Regions from separate parts of the Pantoea sp. SGAir0183 genome, predicted to be linked through region 3. Evidence: predicted binding sites of a transcription regulator. Region 3 holds the regulator's gene; each other region holds the start of a gene.
The links. Region 3 encodes PhoB, which activates phosphate uptake and scavenging genes when phosphate is short. Its sites were predicted from a motif close to CTGTCATAAAACTGNCNNAT; they were not measured.

Region 1 (3,281 bases), 1.1 Mb from region 3:
TCGAATCCAGCGTACAGTACGATGCCGGCGATAAAGGTATCTATCGCCATTACATGCAAAAAGAGATCTATGAGCAGCCAAATGCGATTAAAAACACCTTAACGGGGCGTTTTAATCACGGTGCAGTCGATCTCAGCGAACTGGGGCCAAATGCAGAAGCGCTGCTCAGCAAGGTTGAGCACATCCAGATCATCGCCTGTGGCACTTCTTACAACTCTGGCATGGTCTCGCGTTACTGGTTCGAGGCGCTGGCAAACCTCCCTTGTGATGTCGAGATTGCGTCCGAATTCCGCTACCGTAAATCGGCGGTACGTAAAAACAGCCTGCTGATTACCCTGTCTCAGTCGGGGGAAACGGCGGATACGCTGGCCGCGCTGCGCCTGTCGAAAGAGCTGGGGTACCTGGGATCGCTGGCTATCTGTAACGTCGCGGGTTCGTCGCTGGTACGTGAATCCGATCTGGCGCTAATGACCAAAGCGGGTACGGAGATTGGTGTAGCCTCTACAAAGGCCTTTACCACTCAACTGACCGTACTGCTGATGCTGGTGGCAAAACTCGGTCGCCTGAACGGCATGTCCGCAGAAAAAGAGCACGAGATTGTGCATGGTCTGCAGGCTCTGCCAAGCCGCATTGAGCAAATGCTGGCGCAGGATAAGCTGATTGAAAACCTGGCCGAAGATTTCTCTGATAAGCACCATGCCCTGTTCCTTGGCCGTGGTGATCAGTACCCTATCGCGATGGAAGGGGCGCTCAAGCTGAAGGAGATCTCGTATATTCATGCGGAAGCCTATGCGGCAGGTGAACTCAAGCACGGTCCGCTGGCGTTGATCGATGCCGATATGCCGGTCATTGTGGTGGCGCCGAACAATGAACTGTTAGAGAAGCTGAAATCGAATATCGAAGAAGTGCGCGCGCGTGGCGGTCTGCTGTACGTGTTTGCCGATCAGGATGCCGGTTTCAGTGACAGCGAAGGAATGAAAATCATTCCTCTGCCGCACGTCGAAGAGGCCATTGCGCCTATCTTCTATACCGTGCCGCTCCAGCTGCTCTCCTATCATGTGGCCCTGATCAAAGGCACCGATGTGGATCAGCCGCGTAACCTGGCGAAATCGGTAACGGTCGAGTAATGCATCTTATGCGTGAATCCCCGACGGGATTCACGCGTTTCATTTATTTGATCTTGTTACTGCATTGCTCCAGTGCACGCTGTTGATCGCTGATTTTGCGGTTAGCCTCATCGAGTGAACGCTGCAGGTTATTTATCGTATCATCATTTTTGCTTAGCTTTTGGCGAGTTGACTGAGGTTACTTGCCTGATTTTATAGCGTTTTTGTTAAGTCTTTAATCTTATCTTTCATTGCAATAACACCTTCAACATCGACGGATGATTGTTTAACGGCGCCGTAATAACCCAATATAGCCAGAGCGCCTCTGTTATTAGCTGCGGTATAAAATTTATCTAAATGAATCGTGGGTGTCGTATCATCCGCCTGTAAGCCTGTAAGCCTGTAAGCCTGTAAGCCTGTAAGCCTGTAAGCCTGTAAGCCTGTAAGCCTGTAAGCCTGTAAGCCTGTAAGCCTGCCAGCGTACAGAGCAGGACGACATTGCACACCAGAAGCTTCTTCATAAATCTCATCGAACATGTCCTTTTCGAGAGGAGTCTTATGAAATGAGCAATAATTGTGCCTGTCATATAACTGTAATATTAACTACATTTTTCTGTCACTAAACTGTCCTATTTTCCCTCCTGCAGCAATCACTGACTCTTACTAAAAAGGCACTTAGCCTGACTTTTCTCCCCTGGAGGGAACATGACACTGATGCGTAGCACCGTAGCCCGAATCCTCGCCGCCTCTCTTGCCGTTAGTGCGGTTTCTGCATTTGCAGCCACCGATCTGACCGGTGCTGGCGGTACATTCCCGGCGCCGGTTTATGCCAAGTGGGCAGCAGAGTATCAGCAAGCCACCGGTAGCAAAATCAACTATCAGGGCATTGGTTCATCTGGCGGTGTAAAACAAATTATCGCCAAAACCGTTGATTTCGGTGCCTCCGATGCGCCTATGAAAGACGAAGATCTGCAGAAATATGGTCTGTTCCAGTTCCCTACCGTAATCGGTGGCGTGGTGCTGGCGGTTAACCTGCCAGGCATCAAATCTGGTCAGCTGACGCTGGACGGTAAAACCGTTGGCGACATCTATCTGGGTAACATCAAAAAGTGGAACGATCCTGCGATTGTTAAACTGAACCCAGGCGTGAAACTGCCCGATACCAACATCAACGTGGTGCGTCGCGCGGATGGTTCAGGTACCTCTTTCGTTTTCACCAGCTACCTGGCGAAAGTGAACGAAGAGTGGAACAGCAAAATTGGTAAAGGCAACACCGTTAACTGGCCAACCGGTCTGGGCGGTAAAGGTAACGATGGCGTAGCAGCCTTTGTACAGCGTCTGCCAGGTTCTATTGGTTACGTTGAGTACGCGTATGCCAAACAGAATAACCTGACCTATACCAAACTGATGGATGCGGACGGCAAAGCGGTTGCGCCAAGCGAAACCAGCTTCTCTAATGCCGCGAAAGGCGCAGACTGGAGCAAATCGTTTGCTCAGGATCTGACCTTCCAGAAAGGCAATGATGCATGGCCGATCACCTCAACCACCTTTATCCTGATTTACAAAGATCAGACTAATGCGGCGAAAGGTGCCGAAGTCCTGAAGTTCTTTGACTGGGCCTACAAAGATGGCGGTAAAACGGCCAATGCGCTGGATTATGCCACCCTGCCGGAGAGCGTGGTTCAGCAGATCCGTGCTGCCTGGAAAGCCAATATCAAAGACAGTTCTGGTAAAGCGCTTTATAAGTAAGTGAATGACCCTGACCAGCCTGCGTGCTGGTCAGCCTTCAAGGGCGGCGTCTGCCGCCCTGATAACTTCTGAGGACGAAGACTTCTATGGCTGCAACGAAGTCGGCATTCAAAGCCCCAGGTAAGCAAGGTGACCGAATTTTTGGCGCGCTGGTAAAACTCTCTGCGCTGATTGTTCTGTTGCTTATGGGCGGCATTATCGTCTCCCTGATCTTCTCTTCCTGGCCAAGCATACAGAAATTTGGTTTCGCGTTTTTGTGGACCAAAACCTGGGACGCCCCTAACGAACAATTCGGTGCACTGGTGCCGATTTACGGCACACTTGTCACCTCAATCATTGCGTTGATTATTGCGGTACCGGTCAGTTTCGGTATTGCTCTTTTTCTGACCGAACTCTCACCAGGCTGGTTACGACGTCCACTGGGAA
Region 2 (3,281 bases), 1.3 Mb from region 3:
ATTCGCCGGTGTGAGCGGGTAAGAGGCTTGTTTTTGTTGACCAGTTCGCTGTGCGGATTAGTCATTATCAGTTTGATCGCCCTGGCTATCTGGCATTAAAAAGGGCGACCGAAGTCGCCCTGATGTGCTGCTTACTCAGATGAGCTTCAGCGCTATCCAGTAGAGTGAACCTGATAACAAAATACAGACCGGCAGGGTGAAAACCCAGGCCATGGCGATGTTTTTGATCGTTTTACTCTGCAGTCCGCCACCGTCGACCAGCATGGTGCCGGCCACGGAAGACGAGAGGATGTGGGTCGTGGAAACCGGCATGCCGGTGTAGCTGGCAATCCCTATGGACACTGCGGCAGTAACCTGCGCCGACATGCCCTGCGCATACGTCATGCCTTTTTTACCGATTTTCTCACCGATGGTGGTGGCCACACGGCGCCAGCCAATCATCGTGCCGATTCCCAATGCCAGTGCGACCGCCATGATAATCCACACCGGCGCGTACTCAATGGTGTTCAGCAGGTCGCCTTTGAGCTTGCCCAGGAAGCGTTTATCCTCTGGCGAGGTTTCCGGCAGCTTCGCCGCTTTATCGGCCGTATCGGAAATACACAACAAGAGGCGACGCATCTGGCTGCGTTGCTCAACCGACAAGTCGTTGTAGTTTTGCAGATTGTTCAGAAGCACCTGCGCACGCTGCACGGCCTGAAGCGCACGCGCACTGTCGCAGTGAAACTCTTTGGGACTGGTGGGTTCGACTTCTTCCGGCGTGGGCAGCTTAGGCGGTGCCATCTGGATAATATGGGTCAGTGATTCGCTGTGCTGCTGGTAATACTGTTCCAGGTGATTCACAGCATCGCGCGTTCGCGTGATGTCGTAACCCGACGCGTTCATATTGACCACAAAGCCCGCTGGCGCAACGCCAATCAGGACCAGCATAATCAGACCAATGCCTTTTTGCCCGTCGTTAGCACCATGTGAATAACTGACGCCAATGGCGGAGATAATCAGGGCGGTACGGGTCCAGAAAGGCGGTTTTTTCTTGCCGTCAATCTTCTCACGGTCAGCGGGCGTCATATGAATCCGTGCACGCTTTTTAGTGTTGCTCCAGTAACGGCGCAGAAGGAAAATCAGGCTGCCCGCAATCACCAGACCGACAATGGGGGAGAGAATGAGCGACAGGAAGATATTCAGCACTTTCGGAATGTTAAGCGCATCCACCACCGATGTCCCGCTCATTAACGCATTGGTCAGGCCAATACCGATAATCGCGCCGATCAGGGTGTGAGAACTGGAGGCCGGAAGCCCTAAATACCACGTTCCCAGGTTCCAGATAATCGCGGCCAGCAGCATGGAGAAGACCATAGCAAGACCGTGAGCGGAGCCAACATTGAGCAGCAGATCGGTCGGGAGCATATGCACGATGGCGTAAGCCACGCTTAATCCGCCGAGCAGCACGCCAAAGAAATTGAATACCCCAGCCATTAACACAGCAAGCTGAGCACGCATAGCGCGTGTATAGATGACCGTCGCAACCGCGTTGGCCGTATCATGGAAGCCGTTAATTGCTTCGTAAAACAATACAAACAGCAGAGCAAGAACCAGTAACAGGCCGGTGCTAAGATCGAGACCAGCAAACAGATGTAGCATAGACGTTACGCCATTTTGGAGGACATGAACGCGGCGCATTATCCGCGACAATATGTGGTCTGGGAAAGGAAAATATAGACCTGAACCGGCTTAAAAGTGTCAATTTTGGAAGCTTAAAGGCGTAAATTCCTTAAAAATTATAAAGTTACATTATGACATAATTGCGGCAATTTTTTGACACTGGCATCAACGCAGGCAGATCACTACAATCTGCCCCTCTTTTATCAGGTGGACAATGGCAGTGGAACAGTTTGACGTTATCGTGATTGGAGCAGGGGCCGCGGGGCTTTTTTGTGCCGCGCAGGCTGGACAGCGCGGTCGCCGCGTATTACTGCTGGATAACGGCAAAAAGCCGGGCCGCAAGATTTTAATGTCAGGCGGCGGGCGCTGTAATTTCACCAATCTCTATACCGAACCGGCCGCCTACCTGTCGAACAATCCCCATTTCTGTAAGTCAGCGCTGGCGCGTTATACCCAATGGGATTTTATCGATCTGGTGAATCGTCACGGCATTGCCTGGCACGAGAAAACGCTGGGGCAACTGTTTTGCGATGAGTCTGCGCAGCAGATGGTCGATCTCCTGCTCGCCGAGTGTGAAAAGGGGCGCGTGACCCTGCGTTTGCGCAGCGAAATCCTGAGTGTAACCCTCGATGAAGCGGGCTACGTCCTGCAGCTCAACGGCAGCAGTGTACAGGCAGAGAAGCTGGTCATCGCCAGCGGCGGGCTTTCCATGCCGGGCCTGGGCGCGTCACCGTTTGGCTATAAAGTGGCCGAGCAGTTTGGGTTAACGGTGTTGCCAACCCGTGCCGCCCTGGTGCCCTTTACGCTGCATAAACCCCTGCTTGAACAACTGCAGACACTGTCCGGTGTGGCGCTGGACACGACCATCGAAGCGAAAGACGGCACCGTCTTCAAAGAGGCGATGCTGTTTACCCATCGTGGCCTGTCCGGCCCGGCGGTCTTGCAGATTTCCAGCTACTGGCAGCCGGGTGAGTTTATCTCGGTCAATCTCTCGCCTGCCACGCCGCTGGATGCGTTCCTCACGATTCAGCGTGACGCGCACCCGAATCTGAGTCTGAAAAACAGTCTGGCGAAAATTCTGCCTAAGCGCCTGGTCGAAATTTTACAGGAAATGCAGGTGGTGCCGGATGTCACGCTGAAGCAGCTGAACAGCAAGCAGCAGTCAGCGCTGGTGCAGACGTTGCACAACTGGCAGGTGCAGCCCAACGGCACGGAGGGTTACCGTACCGCTGAAGTCACGCTGGGCGGTGTGGATACGACTCAGCTGTCCTCTAAAACAATGGAAGCACGTGACGTGCCGGGACTCTATTTTATCGGTGAGGTCGTTGACGTGACCGGCTGGCTGGGAGGCTATAATTTCCAGTGGGCCTGGAGCTCGGCCTGGGCTTGCGCGCAGGCCGTGTAACGAGCTTCGCCATCAGTGACGCGCTCAGGCATAGCGCGAAACCGCATAGTCTGCGTGCGCAATCTCGGGCTGTTTGCTTGAAATGACATCACTTAACAGCTGGCCGGATCCGCAGGCCATCGTCCAGCCCAGCGTGCCATGTCCGGTGTTCAGCCACAGGTTGGTGAAATGTGTATGACCGACAATCGGCGTGCCGTCAGGCGTCATCGGACGTAAT
Region 3 (3,281 bases):
GCGTCTGGTGATACAGTGCCAGACAGATGGCGTCCAGCAGCGTGGTTTTACCGGCGCCCGTCGCGCCGGTAATCGCAAACAGCCCGTTGCTGGCAAACGGCTCGGTGCGAAAATCAATAAACCACTCACCTTTGAGCGCGTTAAGATTTTTGAAGCGCAGCGTCAGAATTTTCATGGCTGTTCCTCCAGATCCGACAGCGTCTGTTTAAACCGCAGGGTGGTCTGGGCAATCTGATCCGCGTCCAGCGCGTCATCCAGCGCCAGTCGTCGGGCAAACACTTCTTCCACATTCAGTTCGCTCAGGGTTTCTTTATCCAGCTGTGCCAGACTGTGCCGGCGCTGTTCACGGCTGCGGCGCAGCAGCAAAACGTCTACGGGCAGGGAGGCCGTCAGCGCTTCTACCTGGCGCTGCAAATCACTTAAATATTCCTGCGTGGTCACTTCAATATCCAGCCAGACCGGTTTGGTCCCGTCGGGCGCAGAAAACTGGCTGAGCTGCCGGGTGATTTGCGCCAGCGAGCCTTTCAGGACCTGCATTGGCTGGAACAGGGGAATGGTCAGGGGCGTGACCGTCAGGCCTGACGGGCTGAAATCCAGCAGGAACACACTTTTTTCGCTGCCCAGTTCATCGAAGCTGAGCGGAATCGGCGAACCGCTGTAGCGAATATGATCGCTGTCGGCCACGCGCTGCGCACGATGAATATGCCCCAGCGCGATATAGTCCGCAGGCGGAAAGGCCGAGGCCGGAAAGGCATCCAGTGTACCAATGTAGATATCGCGCACTGAGTCGCTTTTGCTGACGCCGAGAGCAGTGAGGTGGCCGGTCGCGACGATGGGAAGCGCCAGATTCAGCGCCTGCGCGGCAGCAAAGCTGCGCTGATAATGGGCGGTAATGGCCTCCAGCAGGCTGCGCTGTTTATCGCGTCCTGACTGGCCGGCCTGGCTGCGCATAATATCGCGTGGCCGCAAATAAGGAATGGCGCACAGCAGCGCGCCCGGTTCGCCCCGACGCGTCGTTAACACCAGCACATCGTCCCCGTCCTGCGGCGTGGTAATCACGCGGGTATTCAGGCAGGCGAGCAGTTCACGCGACTCGTTCAGCGTCGCCACCGAATCGTGATTTCCTGCCAGCACCACCAGCTGACAGCCGCTGGGTTGTAACGCCACCACAAAGCGGTTGAACATTTCACGTGCATAGCTGGGCGGTGTGCCGGTATCGAATAAATCACCCGCCACAATCAGCGCATCCACCTGATGCTCTTCAATCCGGGCCAGCAGCCAGTCCAGAAAGGCCTGATGCTCAGCGGCCCGGCTTTTGTTGTAAAAGAACTGCCCCAGGTGCCAGTCCGCGGTATGGATAATGCGCATAACACTCCCTGCCATAACAAATCGCCCGGCGATTATACTGGCTCCATCACTAAAGCCACAAAACATGTCGTCATGTTGTCATAAATGGTTGTTGCAGGCCGGTTTTTATGGCTAACTTTTTCATAAAAGTGTCACAAAACTGACGCATAATGGCGCCGCAAATATCAGTGAAAGCCGTCCTACCTGCAGGAGTCATAATGGCTAAGCGCATTTTAGTTGTGGAAGATGAAGCTCCAATCCGTGAGATGTTATGTTTCGTTCTGGAACAAAATGATTATCAGCCGATTGAGGCAGAAGATTATGACAGCGCCGTCAGTAAGCTGATTGAACCCTGGCCTGACCTTATCCTGCTGGACTGGATGTTACCTGGCGGCAGCGGCATTCAGTTTATCAAACACCTTAAACGTGAAGCGATGACGCGTGATATTCCGGTCATGATGCTGACCGCACGTGGCGAAGAGGAAGATCGCGTGCGTGGCCTGGAAGTCGGGGCCGACGACTACATTACCAAACCGTTTTCCCCGAAAGAGCTCATGGCCCGTATCAAAGCTGTGATGCGTCGCATTTCGCCGATGGCGGTCGAAGATGTAATTGAAATGCAGGGCCTGAGCCTGGATCCCTCCTCGCACCGGGTGATGTCGGAAACCACGCCGCTGGAGATGGGGCCGACAGAGTACAAGCTGCTCCACTTCTTTATGACCCATCCTGAACGTGTTTACAGCCGTGAACAGCTACTGAATCACGTCTGGGGCACCAACGTCTATGTTGAAGATCGTACAGTTGACGTGCATATTCGCCGTCTGCGCAAAGCGCTGGAACTGACCGGTCACGATCGCATGGTACAAACCGTCCGCGGAACAGGTTATCGTTTCTCTGCCCGCTTTTAAACGGAGCTTTAATCGTGCTGGAACGCCTCTCCTGGAAGCGATTATTGTCCGAACTGGTGCTGGCGTGTTTGCCTGCGCTGGTACTCGGCCTGTTGTTCGGCTATCTGCCGTGGCTGTTGTTACTCAGCGTAGTCGGTATTTTACTGTGGCATTTTTATAACCTGATGCGGCTGTCGCACTGGCTGTGGCTGGATCGCACGATGACCCCGCCTTCCGGTCAGGCAAGCTGGGAACCGCTGTTTTACGGTCTGTATCAAATGCAGCTGCGCAACCGACGTCGGCGGCGTGAGCTGGGTCATCTGATCAAACGGTTTCGCAGTGGTGCAGAGTCGCTGCCGGATGCCGTTATCCTGACAACGGAAGAGGGCACCATCTTCTGGTGCAATGGCCTGGCACAGCAGCACCTCGGGCTGCGCTGGCCCGAAGATAACGGGCAAAATATCCTTAATCTGCTGCGCTATCCTGAATTTTCACGTTATCTGCGTCAGCGCGATTTCGACAAGCCGCTGACGCTGGTGCTGAATAACCAGCATCACATGGAATTTCGTGTTATGCCCTACAGCGAAGGCCAGTGGTTGATGGTGGCCCGCGACGTAACGCAAATGCACCAGCTGGAAGGTGCACGACGCAACTTCTTCGCCAACGTCAGTCACGAGCTTCGCACGCCGCTGACGGTGCTTCAGGGTTATCTGGAGATGATGAATGACTCGGTCATGAATCAACGTTCGCGTGACAAAGCGTTGCACACCATGTCAGAACAAACCCGCCGAATGGACAGCCTGGTGAAGCAGCTTCTGACGCTGTCGCGTATTGAGGCGGCCCCGGTCATCAATATGAAAGAAAAAGTTGATGTGCCGGTCATGTTGAAACTGCTGCAACATGAAGCGGAAACGCTGAGCGGCGGGCGACATCAAATCCATTTTCACACCGATCCGCATCTGAAAGTGTTTGGCAATGACGAGCAATTGCGCAGTGCCATCTCCAACCTGGTCTACAACGCGGTCAACCATACGCCAGACGGCACAC

Region 1: a site for PhoB is predicted at 1,720-1,739, ahead of pstS (phosphate ABC transporter substrate-binding protein PstS). Genes of this name have one in related genera too.
Region 2: a site for PhoB is predicted at 1,800-1,819, ahead of pitA (inorganic phosphate transporter PitA). Genes of this name have one in related genera too.

Annotation. Positions count from the first base shown of each region.
Region 1 covers NZ_CP028053.1:53,874-57,154, reverse strand. Annotated here, with positions in the region: gene glmS (glutamine--fructose-6-phosphate transaminase (isomerizing)) at 1-1,127, shown strand, start outside; gene C1N59_RS00265 (hypothetical protein) at 1,320-1,643, opposite strand; gene pstS (phosphate ABC transporter substrate-binding protein PstS) at 1,812-2,855, shown strand; gene pstC (phosphate ABC transporter permease PstC) at 2,942-3,281, shown strand, end outside.
Region 2 covers NZ_CP028053.1:287,177-290,457, forward strand. Annotated here, with positions in the region: gene uspB (universal stress protein UspB) at 1-99, shown strand, start outside; gene pitA (inorganic phosphate transporter PitA) at 136-1,638, opposite strand; gene C1N59_RS01330 (BaiN/RdsA family NAD(P)/FAD-dependent oxidoreductase) at 1,880-3,064, shown strand; gene C1N59_RS01335 (D-amino acid dehydrogenase) at 3,089-3,281, opposite strand, start outside.
Region 3 covers NZ_CP028053.1:3,318,313-3,321,593, reverse strand. Annotated here, with positions in the region: gene C1N59_RS15520 (SbcC/MukB-like Walker B domain-containing protein) at 1-175, opposite strand, end outside; gene sbcD (exonuclease subunit SbcD) at 172-1,368, opposite strand; gene phoB (phosphate response regulator transcription factor PhoB) at 1,566-2,255, shown strand; gene phoR (phosphate regulon sensor histidine kinase PhoR) at 2,270-3,281, shown strand, end outside.